One region of the Streptomyces sp. NPDC104761 genome, then DNA from elsewhere that is predicted to be linked to it. Evidence: riboswitches for the same ligand, from Rfam matches in the RefSeq annotation. Region 1 holds a riboswitch; each other region holds the start of a gene.
What was found. Region 1 has a riboswitch for cyclic di-AMP ahead of ACZ63F_RS31560 (M23 family metallopeptidase). Riboswitches for the same ligand answer to the same signal wherever they lie in the genome.
Positions count from the first base shown of each region.

Region 2: another riboswitch for cyclic di-AMP. It lies ahead of ACZ63F_RS07075 (transglycosylase family protein); the one in region 1 lies ahead of ACZ63F_RS31560 (M23 family metallopeptidase).
Region 3: another riboswitch for cyclic di-AMP. It lies ahead of ACZ63F_RS15895 (C40 family peptidase); the one in region 1 lies ahead of ACZ63F_RS31560 (M23 family metallopeptidase).

Region 1 covers NZ_JBVJNZ010000013.1:235,560-239,649, forward strand. Annotated here, with positions in the region: gene ACZ63F_RS31555 (alpha-galactosidase) at 1-758, shown strand, start outside; cyclic di-AMP (ydaO/yuaA leader) riboswitch at 1,067-1,227, shown strand; gene ACZ63F_RS31560 (M23 family metallopeptidase) at 1,232-2,176, shown strand; gene ACZ63F_RS31565 (SGNH/GDSL hydrolase family protein) at 2,402-3,187, shown strand; gene ACZ63F_RS31570 (TetR/AcrR family transcriptional regulator) at 3,232-3,834, opposite strand; gene ACZ63F_RS31575 (GNAT family N-acetyltransferase) at 3,877-4,090, opposite strand, start outside.
Region 2 covers NZ_JBVJNZ010000002.1:108,940-113,029, reverse strand. Annotated here, with positions in the region: gene ACZ63F_RS07085 (cytochrome P450 family protein) at 1-157, shown strand, start outside; gene ACZ63F_RS07080 (transglycosylase family protein) at 379-1,386, shown strand; cyclic di-AMP (ydaO/yuaA leader) riboswitch at 1,581-1,755, shown strand; gene ACZ63F_RS07075 (transglycosylase family protein) at 1,760-2,449, shown strand; gene eno (phosphopyruvate hydratase) at 2,917-4,090, shown strand, end outside.
Region 3 covers NZ_JBVJNZ010000005.1:95,894-99,983, forward strand. Annotated here, with positions in the region: gene pcrA (DNA helicase PcrA) at 1-1,601, opposite strand, end outside; cyclic di-AMP (ydaO/yuaA leader) riboswitch at 1,936-2,109, shown strand; gene ACZ63F_RS15895 (C40 family peptidase) at 2,118-3,281, shown strand; gene ACZ63F_RS15900 (hypothetical protein) at 3,597-3,770, shown strand; gene ACZ63F_RS15905 (hypothetical protein) at 3,810-4,090, opposite strand, start outside.

The DNA of each region.
Region 1 (4,090 bases):
TCGACTACGTCAAGTGGGACTTCAACCGCTGCTTCACGGACGCGGGCTGGCCCGGCGAGCCCTACCCGCAGCGTCTGTGGGTCGACCATGTGCGCGGCCTGTACGCCCTGCTCGACCGGATCCGCGCGGCCCACCCGAACGTCGCCATCGAGTCCTGCTCTGGCGGTGGCGGGCGGATCGACCTCGGGATCATGAGCCGTACCGACGAGGTGTGGACCTCCGACAACACCGACCCGCTGGACCGGCTCGCCATCCAGCACGGCTTCAGCCAGATCCACCCCGCCCGGGTCATGTCGGCCTGGGTCACCGACAGCCCGAACCACCAGCTCAACGGCCGGATCAGCAGCCTGCGCTTCCGGTTCGTCAGCTCCATGGCCGGCGCGCTCGGGGTCGGCGGCGACCTCTCGCGGTGGACCGAGGAGGAGCTGGCCGAGGCCGGGCGCTGGGTGGAACTCTACAAGGAGATCCGGCCCCAGGTGCAGCGCGGCGACCAGTTCCGGCTGCGGCCACCGGCCGGCGGGCTCAGCGCGGTGCAGTACACCCTCGGCGACGAGACCGTCGTCCTGGCCTGGCTGCAGGCGCAGAGCTACGGCGAGCCGGCGCCGGCGCTGCGGCTGCAGGGGCTCGACCCGACCGCGTCGTACGAATGCCGCGAAACGGGCGAAGTGCATCGAGGTGCCGTGCTGTTGCACCACGGGCTGCGTACCGGGCTGAAGGGTGACCTGGATGCGGCGGTCTTCCGGCTCCGCCGGGTCTGACGCATCTGCCCGAATTGGCGCCTTCGTCATAACTTGCCATGGAATAAGCGGACGTGGTGTGACGTGCGTGAGGAGCGTCATATTCGTGACCGTCCGTCGCGCGTCATGCTCACGTAATCCTGATGTTCCGCAAGCGAATTGGAAATCCGACGGGGGCCGGAATTCACGGAGGGTGACCGGAACGTCCCTTTATGGATCACGTCGGGACCGGACGGCCGGAACCGGGTGCTTGTCCATGTCCGTCCCCCTCGCTTACGTTCGCCGCACATCCGGTCGGAACGCCGAATCCTGCCGCCGCCCGGAGTCCCCACACACACTCACCCGTGCCCGGCAGGAGCGGGGGACCCACCAGGTATGACCGCCTGTTCCGGTTCCCGGGACGGCTCGGGGTGCAGCCACCTCCTCCGGTGTGGCCGGGCAGCTCCAGCCCGAACCCGACAGCTCACCTCGCAGGCGCAGGAGAGGAATGCGCCATGCCCGCGAAGGGTAAGCACCGCCGTCCCAAGTCCCAGCGTCTCACCCGTTCGATGGCCGTCGCCGGAACCGGTGGCGCCGCGCTGGCCCTGCCGCTCATGGGGGCCACCGGCGCCCACGCGACCACCACGCAGTCCCTTTCCGGAAAGGCCGCCCAGTCGCTTCCCGTGGCCGAGAGGGCCGCGGTGAAGGAGGCGCCCGCACGGAATTCCGGCGCCGCGCATTCCGCGCGGCGGATCTACACGGTGGTGCCCGGCGACTACCTCTCGAAGATCGCCCGTGACCAGAACGTCCGCGGTGGCTGGCACCGGCTCTACGCCGACAACCGGCAGGCAGTGGGCGGCAATCCCTCGCTGATCCACCCCGGCCTCAAGCTCACCCTCGGCGGCCGGCACGCCGCGCCGACGGACTCCGGCTCCCGTCCCGAGGCGCAGTGGAGTCCGCGGTCGTCCGCCTCGTCCTCGGCGTCGTCCTCGGCGTCGTCCTCGTCCTCGGACGCCTCGGACATCGCGGGCGGTGCGGCCACGACCGTCGCCGGCTTCACCCTCCCGGTCGCCGGTGGCACCATCGGCACCGGCTACCACGTGGCCGGCAGCATGTGGTCCAGCGGTTACCACACGGGCGTCGACTTCGTCGTCCCGACCGGCACCCCGGTCAAGGCCGTCGGCGCCGGTACCGTCGTCACGGCCGGCTGGGGCGGCGCCTACGGCAACCAGGTCGTCATCCGGCTCGCCGACGGCTACTACGCGCAGTTCGGCCACCTCTCCGCCCTGTCCGTCTCGGTCGGCCAGACGGTGACCGCGGGTCAGCAGATCGGCCTCTCCGGCGCGACCGGCAACGTGACCGGCCCGCACCTCCACTTCGAGATCCGCACCACCCCCGACTACGGCTCGGACGTGGACCCGGTCGCCTACCTCCGCTCCAAGAGCGTCACCGTCGGCTGACCCTGCAGGCGCCGACCTCCGGCATTCCGGGGCCGCCCCACACGCGGTCCCGGAATCAGGATCGACGTCAACACCGCTGGTCAGGGACTTATTCCAAGATTGGCAAAGTATTTAGCAGTGTCTTATCTCACCGAGCGTCAACCCCTTATTACGGTCGCGTAGGTCACAGCCGAAGGTGAATCATGGCCCGACGTGGGAGACGATTCGAAGAGTGACAATGCATCAGTGATCGGGTCGTACGCAGCGGTGGGGGACAGCTTCACCGAGGGCGTGGGAGACCCCGGCCCCGACGGGGCGTTCGTCGGCTGGGCCGACCGGTTCGCGGTACTGCTGTCCGACCGGCGGCCCGAGGGCGACTTCAGCTACACCAACCTCGCCGTACGCGGGAAACTGCTCGACCAGATCGTGGCGGACCAGGTGCCGCAGGCCCTGGAACTCGCCCCGGACCTGGTCTCCTTCTGCGCGGGCGGCAACGACATCATCCGCCCCGGCACCGACCCCGACGAGGTGGCCGAGCGGTTCGAGCGGGCCGTGGCCCGGCTGACCGAGGCCGTCGGCACGGTGCTCGTGACCACCGGCTTCGACACCCGGGGCGTGCCCGTCCTGAAGCACCTGCGCGGCAAGATCGCCACATACAACGGACATGTCCGGGCCATCGCCGACCGGTACGGCTGCCCGGTCCTCGACCTGTGGTCCCTCAAGAGCGTGCAGGACCGGCGGGCCTGGGACGGCGACCGCCTGCACCTGTCTCCCGAGGGGCACACGCGCGTGGCGCTGCGCGCCGGTCAGGTGCTCGGCATCGAGGTGCCGGCCGACCCCGACCAGGCATGGCCCCCGCTGCCGCCCCGCGGCACCCTGGAGGTCCGCCGCGACGACGTGCACTGGGCCCGCGAGTACCTGGTCCCCTGGATCGGGCGCCGGCTGCGCGGCGAGTCGTCCGGCGACCACGTGACGGCCAAGGGTGCGCTCTCCCCGGACGACATCAAGATGCGGATCGCTTCCGTGGCCTGAGGCGGAGCGGGCGGGTAGGGGGTGGCCGCACTGCGGGCCGCCCCTTACTGCCGCTCGGGCAGCCCCAGTTCGCGCGCCAGCGCCTCGTCGGCCCAGGCCTGGGCCCTGGCCCGGGGTACGGCGCCGGGGTACGAGGTCAGCTGGACGGCGAGCCCGTCGAGCAGCGCGGTCAGCCGCAGCGCCGCCGCCGCGGGGTCGGGGCACCGGAACTCACCCGCCGCCACCCCCTCGGCGATGACCTCGGCGATGGCCGCCTTCCACTGCTGGTCCAGTCCCTTGGTGACGTCCCGCAGCGCGGGCTCCCGCAACGCCACCGCCCAGCCCTCGATCCACAGCCGCCAGCCCTTGGCCTGGCCGGTCGGCGCGTACCAGCGCACCGCGGCCCGCAGCCGGCGCAGCGCCGACGTGCGGCGGCCCAGCAGTTTGCGCAGATGCGCCAGGTCGTCCTCGGCGGCATAGGTGAAGGCGGCCGCGACCAGCTTCTCCTTCGTCGAGAAGTGGTACAGCACCAGCGCGTTGCTCACCCCGAGGGCCGAGGCCACATCGGCGATCCGCACCGCCGCCACGCCCCGCGCCTCGATCTGCCCGATGGCGGCCCGCAGCAGCTCCTCCCGCCGCTCGGCCACGCTCAACCGCACTCTCGCCACGCGGTCACCCTAATCGGTCGGCCCGCCACCCGCGTTGCCGTCTCAGGCCAGCGGCAGCCGCATGATCGTCAGGTCCAGCCAGCGGCCGAACTTGGTGCCCACCTCCCGGACCGTGCCGACGTGCTCGAAGCCGAACCGGTCGTGCAGCCGGACCGACGCGGCGTTCCCGGACTCGATGCCGGCGATCATCACATGGTGGCCGGCCTCGCGCGCCGAGGCGATGAGCGGGCCGAGCAGCGCGGAGCCGATGCCGAGC
Region 2 (4,090 bases), on a different contig from region 1:
CGCCCGCCTGGAGGGACAGACCGCGCTCGCCGGTCTCCTCACCCGCCTTCCGGACCTGCGACTGGCCGTCGACGACGGGGAGTTGCGGTGGCGCGGCGGACTCATCATGCGCGGACTGCGTACTCTCCCGGTGGAGTTCACGCCCACCGGTCGGTGAGCCCTCGCCGGGCCCTCGCCGGGCCCGCGGCGAGCCTTCGCCGAAGCCACCACCGGCCCGTACGGGCAAAAGGTGACCGGCGTTCAAGTCTGTGATCTTCACGTGATCTGCGCGGCATTAACTTGTGACAAGTGATCGTCTGCCGATACGTTCACCCATCAGCGCGGCGCCCTCGCGGGACCCGCCGCGCTGGTCACCGCTGTCGCTCGAAAGGTTTCCGCATGCTCTCCGGGAACGGTCGTCACCGTCGCCCCCGCCAGGCTCCGGCACTCCTCGTCGCGGCCGGGGTGACCGGCTCCGCCATCGCCATCCCGCTCCTCGGCGCGGTGAACGCCAGCGCGGCCGACGGCTCTACCTGGGACCACGTGGCCGAGTGCGAGAGCGGCGGCTCCTGGAGCGCCGACAACGGCACGGGCTACTACGGCGGTCTTCAGATCTCCCTGGAGGACTGGAGCAAGTACGGGGGCCAGGAGTACGCCTCCACGCCGGACCAGGCGAGCCGTTCGCAGCAGATCGCGGTCGCCGAGAAGATGCTCGCCGACCAGGGCACCAAAGCCTGGCGGACCTGCGCCCTGCTCGCCGGACTCTCGTCCGACGACGCCTCGGTGAACGTCGACACGGGCCTGGGCAGCTCGGGTGGTTCGTCTGGTTCATCCGACTCGTCCGACTCATCGGACTCGTCCTCCGGGCTGTCCGACTCATCCTCTTCCTCCGGTTCTGACGCCTCTTCGGGCACTACGGACTCCGGGGGCGGCTCCGTCACCCCCTCCCCGGGTTCGAGCGCCGGCGGCGACTCCAAGGCTGACGCCTCCGGCAAATCCAGCAAGACGGACAAGTCGGAAACCTCCGACTCCGATTCCGGCTCCGCTGCGCCGAAGGCCAGTGAGAGTCCTGTCACCTCCGGGGCTGACGACTCGGACAAATCGTGGCAGACCGGGGGGTCTTGGAGTCTGGTGGACACGGGAGCCGTCGGTGGCGGCGGTAAGCACCGCGGCGGTTCGGCGGACGAAAGCGTGACAAACGGTCAGAATGTCACCTCCTCCGGCCGGCACGCCTCCGGCGACGGCGGCACCTACGTCGTCCGCGACGGCGACACCCTCGCCTCCATCGCCGACTCCCTTGGTCTGGACGGCGGGTGGCGCGCGCTCTATGACGTGAACAAGGCCGACATCGGCTCCGACCCGAATGCCATCACCCCCGGTCAGACCCTGAAACTCGGCACCGAATAGGACGAAAGGCGGCGGGAGTTGACGCCCTGCTTCGAGCTGAATGTCCGTTTTGGTGAGAGTGTGGGATGAGTCTCAGAAGCCCTGATCATCTTTGAAATTCACCTGATGGCCTGTTTACGGTCGAGGCCGCTCGTCACCACGAGCCCCGGCCGTCGCAACGCCGAGTCCTGCCAGCGGCTGCCCGGGAACAGTCGTCGCGTCATGCGCCGTAGGCAGGAGCGGGGGACCCAAGGTAAGTGCCGGGACCGGTGGTTGAGACCGCCGATCCGGCTCGGGGTGAAGCCGCGCACCGACACACGGGTGTGCGGCCGGGCAACTCAACCGGCCCGAACCCGACAGCTCACCTCGCAGGCGTCGGTGAGGGGATCGATCCATGCTGTTCTCCGGCAAGGGCAAGCACCGTCGTCCGTCCAAGGCCGTCCGCGCCATCGCTGTCGCCGGTGTCACCGGCGTCGCCGTCGCCGCCCCGCTGATGGCGGCCGGCAGCGCCTCCGCCGCCACCGCCTCCGAGTGGGACGCCGTCGCCCAGTGCGAGTCCGGCGGCAACTGGGCCATCAACACCGGCAACGGCTACTACGGCGGTCTGCAGTTCTCCGCCTCCACCTGGGCCGCGTACGGCGGCACGCAGTACGCCGCGCAGGCCAACCAGGCCACCAAGGCGCAGCAGATCCAGATCGCCGAGAAGGTCCTCGCCGCGCAGGGCAAGGGTGCCTGGCCGGTCTGCGGCACGGGTCTGTCCGGCGCCACCTACAGCGGCAGCAGCACCGGCTCCTCCAGCTCCTCGTCGAGCAGCAGCGCCGGCACGAGCACCCGGTCGACCGACACCCAGGCCGCCTCCCGCTCCGCCGAGCGCCCGGCCGCCAAGAAGACCGTCACCACCCCGACCGGCAAGAAGGTCAAGAAGGGCGACGGCGAGTACAAGGTCGTCAAGGGCGACACCCTCAGCTCGATCGCCGCGAAGCACAAGGTCAAGGGCGGCTGGCAGGCGCTGTTCAAGCTGAACAAGGACATCGTCGAGGACGCCGACTTCATCTACCCGGGCCAGCAGCTGCACCTGAAGTAGGGCGCCTGACGCAGCCCGCGGGGCGGCCGCCGAAAGTACCAAGCGGTGCCCAGCTGAACCACAGCTCCCCCACAGCCGTGGTCCCCATAGTGGAGACCACGTGAGGGCCACCCCCGTCCCCCACGAACCCCGCTCCGGTGCGTTTTCCCCCGAACGCACCGGAGCGGGGTTTCTCTTTGCCGCCGCCCGCCGCCCGCCGCCCGCCGCCCGCCGCCCGCCGCCCGCCACCCGCCGCCCTGTGGTCCCCGTCGCCCCGGCGTCCCCTTCTTGGTCCGCTCTTCTCCCGTTCTTCATCGGACCCCCCTTTGTTCCGCACGTGAACAATGAGTACCGTCTGTGTGTCCACGGGCCGGTCGGTCGTGCCGGCCGACGGCCCCGGGACGGTTAGGCTCTAGTCGCAAGGCTGAGCAAGGGCCGACGAGGCCCGCGTGCGCCCCGCACAACCAGCGTCACATCCCAAGAAGGAGATGCTCGTGCCGTCCATCGACGTCGTCGTAGCCCGGGAAATCCTGGACTCCCGAGGCAACCCCACGGTCGAGGTCGAGGTCGGCCTCGACGACGGCAGCACGGGTCGTGCCGCCGTCCCGTCCGGCGCCTCCACCGGTGCCTTCGAGGCCATCGAGCTTCGTGACGGCGACCCCAACCGCTACCAGGGCAAGGGCGTCGAGAAGGCCGTCCTCGCCGTCATCGAGCAGATCGGCCCGGAGCTCGTCGGCTACGACGCCACCGAGCAGCGCCTGATCGACCAGGCGATGTTCGACCTGGACGCCACCGACAACAAGGGCTCGCTCGGCGCCAACGCCATCCTCGGCGTCTCCCTCGCCGTCGCGCACGCCGCCTCCGAGGCGTCCGACCTGCCGCTGTTCCGCTACCTCGGCGGCCCGAACGCGCACCTGCTGCCCGTCCCGATGATGAACATCCTCAACGGCGGCTCGCACGCGGACTCCAACGTCGACATCCAGGAGTTCATGATCGCCCCGATCGGCGCGGAGTCCTTCTCCGAGGCGCTGCGCTGGGGTGCCGAGGTCTACCACACCCTGAAGAAGGTCCTGAAGGGCAAGGGCCTGGCCACCGGCCTCGGCGACGAGGGCGGCTTCGCCCCGAACCTGGAGTCGAACCGCGCCGCGCTCGACCTCATCCTGGAGGCCATCAAGCAGGCCGGTTACGTCCCCGGCGAGCAGATCGCGCTCGCGCTCGACGTCGCCGCGTCCGAGTTCTACAAGGACGGCAAGTACGAGTTCGAGGGCAAGTCCCGCTCGGCCGCCGAGATGACCGAGTACTACGAGGAGCTCGTCGCCTCCTACCCGCTGGTCTCCATCGAGGACCCGCTGTTCGAGGACGACTGGGCGGGCTGGAAGGTCCTCACCGACAAGCTCGGCGACAAGGTGCAGATCGTCGGCGACGACCTGTTCGTCACCAACCCGGAGCGCCTGGCCCGTGGCATCGAGGAGGGCACCGCCAACGCCCTGCTCGTCAAGGTGAACCAGATCGGTTCGCTGACCGAGACCCTGGACGCCGTCGAGCTCGCCCAGCGCAACGGCTTCAAGTGCATGATGTCGCACCGCTCCGGTGAGACCGAGGACGTCACCATCGCCGACCTCGCCGTCGCCACCAACTGCGGCCAGATCAAGACCGGCGCCC
Region 3 (4,090 bases), on a different contig from region 1:
GACCGCGCGGCCATGCCGTACGCCTCGTCGACCCGCTTGAGCGCCTGCGGGAAGCTGATCTTCTCGCGCTGCGCGAGGGCGTCGATCATCGCCTCCGCGCGGTCGCCGATGCCGCGCTTGGGGACGTTGAGGATGCGCCGGAGCGGGACGGAGTCCTCCGGGTTGGCCAGCACCCGCAGGTACGCCAGGACGTCCCGGACCTCCTTGCGCTCGTAGAAGCGGACGCCGCCGACCACCTTGTAGGGCAGGCCGACCCGGATGAAGATCTCCTCGAAGACACGGGACTGCGCGTTGGTGCGGTAGAAGACGGCGACATCGCCGGCCTTGGCCTCGCCCGCGTCCGTCAGACGGTCTATCTCCTCGGCGACGAACTGCGCCTCGTCGTGTTCGGTGTCGGCGACGTAGCCGGTGATCTGCGCGCCCGCGCCCGCGTTGGTCCACAGGTTCTTCGGGCGGCGGGACTCGTTGCGCTCGATGACCGCGTTGGCGGCGGAGAGGATCGTCTGGGTGGAGCGGTAGTTCTGCTCCAGGAGGATCGTCGTCGCGTTCGGGTAGTCCTCCTCGAACTGGAGGATGTTGCGGATCGTGGCGCCCCGGAAGGCGTAGATCGACTGGTCGGCGTCACCGACGACGCAGAGCTCGGCGGGGGGCAGGTCGTGCTCGCCGGGCGGGGTGTCCTCCTCGTGTGCGCCGGTGCCGACCAGCTCGCGCACGAGGGCGTACTGGGCGTGGTTGGTGTCCTGGTACTCGTCGACCAGGACGTGCCGGAAGCGGCGGCGGTAGTGCTCGGCGACGTCCGGGAAGGCGCGCAGCAGGTTGACCGTCGTCATGATCAGGTCGTCGAAGTCGAGGGCGTTCGCCTCGCGCAGCCGCGACTGGTAGAGGGCGTAGGCCTGGGCGAGGGTCTTCTCGAAACCGTCGGTGGCCCTGGCGGCGAAGTCCTCCTCGTCGACCAGCTCGTTCTTCAGGTTGCTGACCTGGGCGCTGAAGGACTTCGGCGGGTAGCGCTTGGGGTCGAGGTCCAGGTCACGGCAGACCAGGGCCATCAGGCGCTTGGAGTCGGCGGCGTCGTAGATCGAGAAGGAGGAGGTGAAGCCGAGCTTCTTGCTCTCCCGGCGCAGGATCCGCACGCAGGCGCTGTGGAAGGTCATCACCCACATCGCGTTCGCGCGCGGGCCGACGAGGTGCTCGACGCGCTCCTTCATCTCGCCCGCGGCCTTGTTGGTGAACGTGATCGCGAGGATCTGGCCCGGGTGCACCTGGCGCGCGCCGAGCAGGTGCGCGATGCGGTGGGTGAGCACGCGCGTCTTGCCGGAACCGGCGCCGGCCACGATGAGCAGCGGGGAGCCGGCGTGCACGACGGCGGCCCGCTGGTTGTCGTTCAGCCCCTCCAGGAGCGCGGCCGGGTCCAGGGCGGGGCGGGCGGCACCGTCGCGGTAGTAGGCGTCCCGGTCCGGGGGCACGTCGAACTTCCCGCCGAACAGATCGTCCGGAACCGACTCCGGAGCGTGTTCGTCCTCGGGCGGCGGCGGAGGTTCCTCGTCGTGGCCGCGGGGGGCCTGGAGGCTCGCCAGGAAGCTGTCGTCAAAGAGGCTGCTCATCGCTCTCCGAGTCTAGGGCGCCCCACCGACAACCGGCCGCCACCCCGAAAAGTCGCCAACGTGACCGAACGGATCCCCTCCGTCACAGCAGGTCGACGCGCGTCCCGCAGCCGCCGACCCCCACCCCGGACCTTTGTATACCTCCCGCCGGAACCTTTGGACCCATCCGGGCAAGTCGCCCATAACCTCCCCGATCGCCCCGCCTGAACGAGCGCAACGCCAAGGTCACGAAAATGTATCGGGCATATCGCACATCAAACTTCACAGAGACCACACGAGTTGGCTAGCGTGCCGGGCAGGCCGCACGACCCCCACCGGCGAACGTCGCCGGGCCGCACGGCCTCCGCCGAGTCCGGGGCGCCACCGCGCGTCCGGAGCCGGGGACCCACACCGATCCCGGGGTGAATCGGTCCCGACTCCCCTCCGGGGGACGGGCCGTAGGGCAACCCTTCCGAACCACCCGCCCGAACCCGACAGCTAACTCGGTAGGCGGAACACCGGAAGGAGTCGCCCCCGTTGGCGTCGCACCGCAAGTCCCGGCCGTCAGGAGCGCGCGCGGCAGGCATACGCACCCCCGCGCTGGCCACCGCGGCCCTCACCTCCATGGCCCTGTTCTCCCAGTCGGCCGAGGCCGCGCCCTCCGAGGACGGCAAGCCGAGCCTGGAGGAGGTCGAGAAGAAGGTCGACGCCCTCTACCGGCAGGCGGAGTCGGCGACCGAGAAGTACAACGCGGCCAAGGAGCGCACCGGCAGACAGCGCAAGCAGGTCGACGCCCTGCTCGACGACGTCGCCAGACGCACCGAACGGCTCAACAGGGCGCGTGAGGAACTGGGTTCGTTCGCCGCGGCCCAGTACCGCACCGGCGCGAGCGTTCCCGACACCGCGACCTTCCTGCTCGCGGACAGCCCCCAGGGCTACTTCGACCAGGACCAGCTGATGAGCCGCCTGACCTCGCGCCAGAAGAGCGCGGTCGACGACTACGTCACCGAGCAGTCCGCGACCATGAAGAAGCGGCAGGAGACCACCCGGAGCCTCGAGTCGCTCACCGGGACACAGGACGACCTCAGGACCGCCAAGGCCACCGTGCAGACGAAGCTGGCCTCCGCGCGGGAGCTGCTGTCGCAGCTGACGGCCACGGAGAAGGCCCGGCTGGCGGCGATCGAGAAGCGGCAGCAGGAGGAGGCGGCCCGCAAGGCGGCGGAGCTGGCGCAGCAGCAGGCCGCCGCTGCCGACCGGGAGGCCTCGTCGTCCGCGGCGTCCTCGGCGCCGGGCGGCTCCGCTTCCGGATCGGGTTCGGACTCCGGCCCGGACTCCGCCTACGCCACGAAGGCCGCCAAGGCGATCGCCTTCGCCCGCGCGCAGATCGGCAAGCCGTACGTCTGGGGTGCCACCGGACCCGGCTCCTACGACTGCTCGGGGCTCTCCCAGGCCGCCTGGAAGGCCGCGGGCGTCTCCCTGCCGCGCACCACCTACGACCAGGTGAACGCCGGCACCACCGTCTCCCTCGCCGACGCCCTCCCCGGCGATCTGGTCTTCTTCTACGACGACGTCAGCCACGTCGGCATCTACCTCGGCAACGGCATGATGATCCACGCCCCGAAGCCCGGCGCCTACGTCCGCGAGGAGTCGATCTACTACGGCGGCGAGTCGATCATCCACAGCGTGGTGCGCCCGGCCTGACCCCGCGGGGCGCCCGTCACCTCTCGGGCGCCCCCACCCGCTTCCCTCCGCCGGCCCGCACGCGCCACGGCGCCCGCCTGCCGCCACGCATCCCCACCCGCCCGCCGACGCCCGTCGGCGCTCCTGTCCGCCGCGACCGCACGGTCCGCGCGACGGGGCGCGCTTTTCGTCGGCACGCGCGCATGCCCTGCGACTACCGCGACCGGCTCTCCCCAGCATCAGGGACATGTCCGGCATCTCACCCCTCCGCGCCCGGCGGGCGCAGCGTCCACCGGCGGCCGGGGCCGCCGTGATGGCCACCGGCATCATGCGGGGATGACGGCGACGACGAGGCTGTCGGTCGCGGCCGCCGTCGGCGGCGCGTGGCTGGAGTGGCCGGGGCGGGTGCTGGTGTGCGTCACGGTGGCGGCCTGGCCGGCCGTGGCGGCCGGTGCGGCGGCGGCCGGTGCGGTGGCGGCCGCCCGTACCGCTCTCAGGAAGGCCCGGTGAGGGTGCCGGGGATCAGGTCCGCGGCACGGCGCCGGAGGCTCAGGTCCACAGGACGGCGATGAAGATGTTCGCCATCGTGAGCAGGCCGACCAGGCCGAAGGCGCCCTTCTCGACCTTCTCGTCGTCCCGTTTCACGTAGACGAGCCCGAGGATCACGATCAGCAGGGCGAGCTTCACGCCGATCTTGATCGTGTTGACGTGGTGGTCGTCGGCCTCGTTGAGGCCGACCAGGATCACGCCGGTCGCGAGCATGGTGAACGCGCCGTGCAGCATCCCGGGGACGAACCGGGCCGTGCCCTGGCCCATCGCCTTCATCTGGG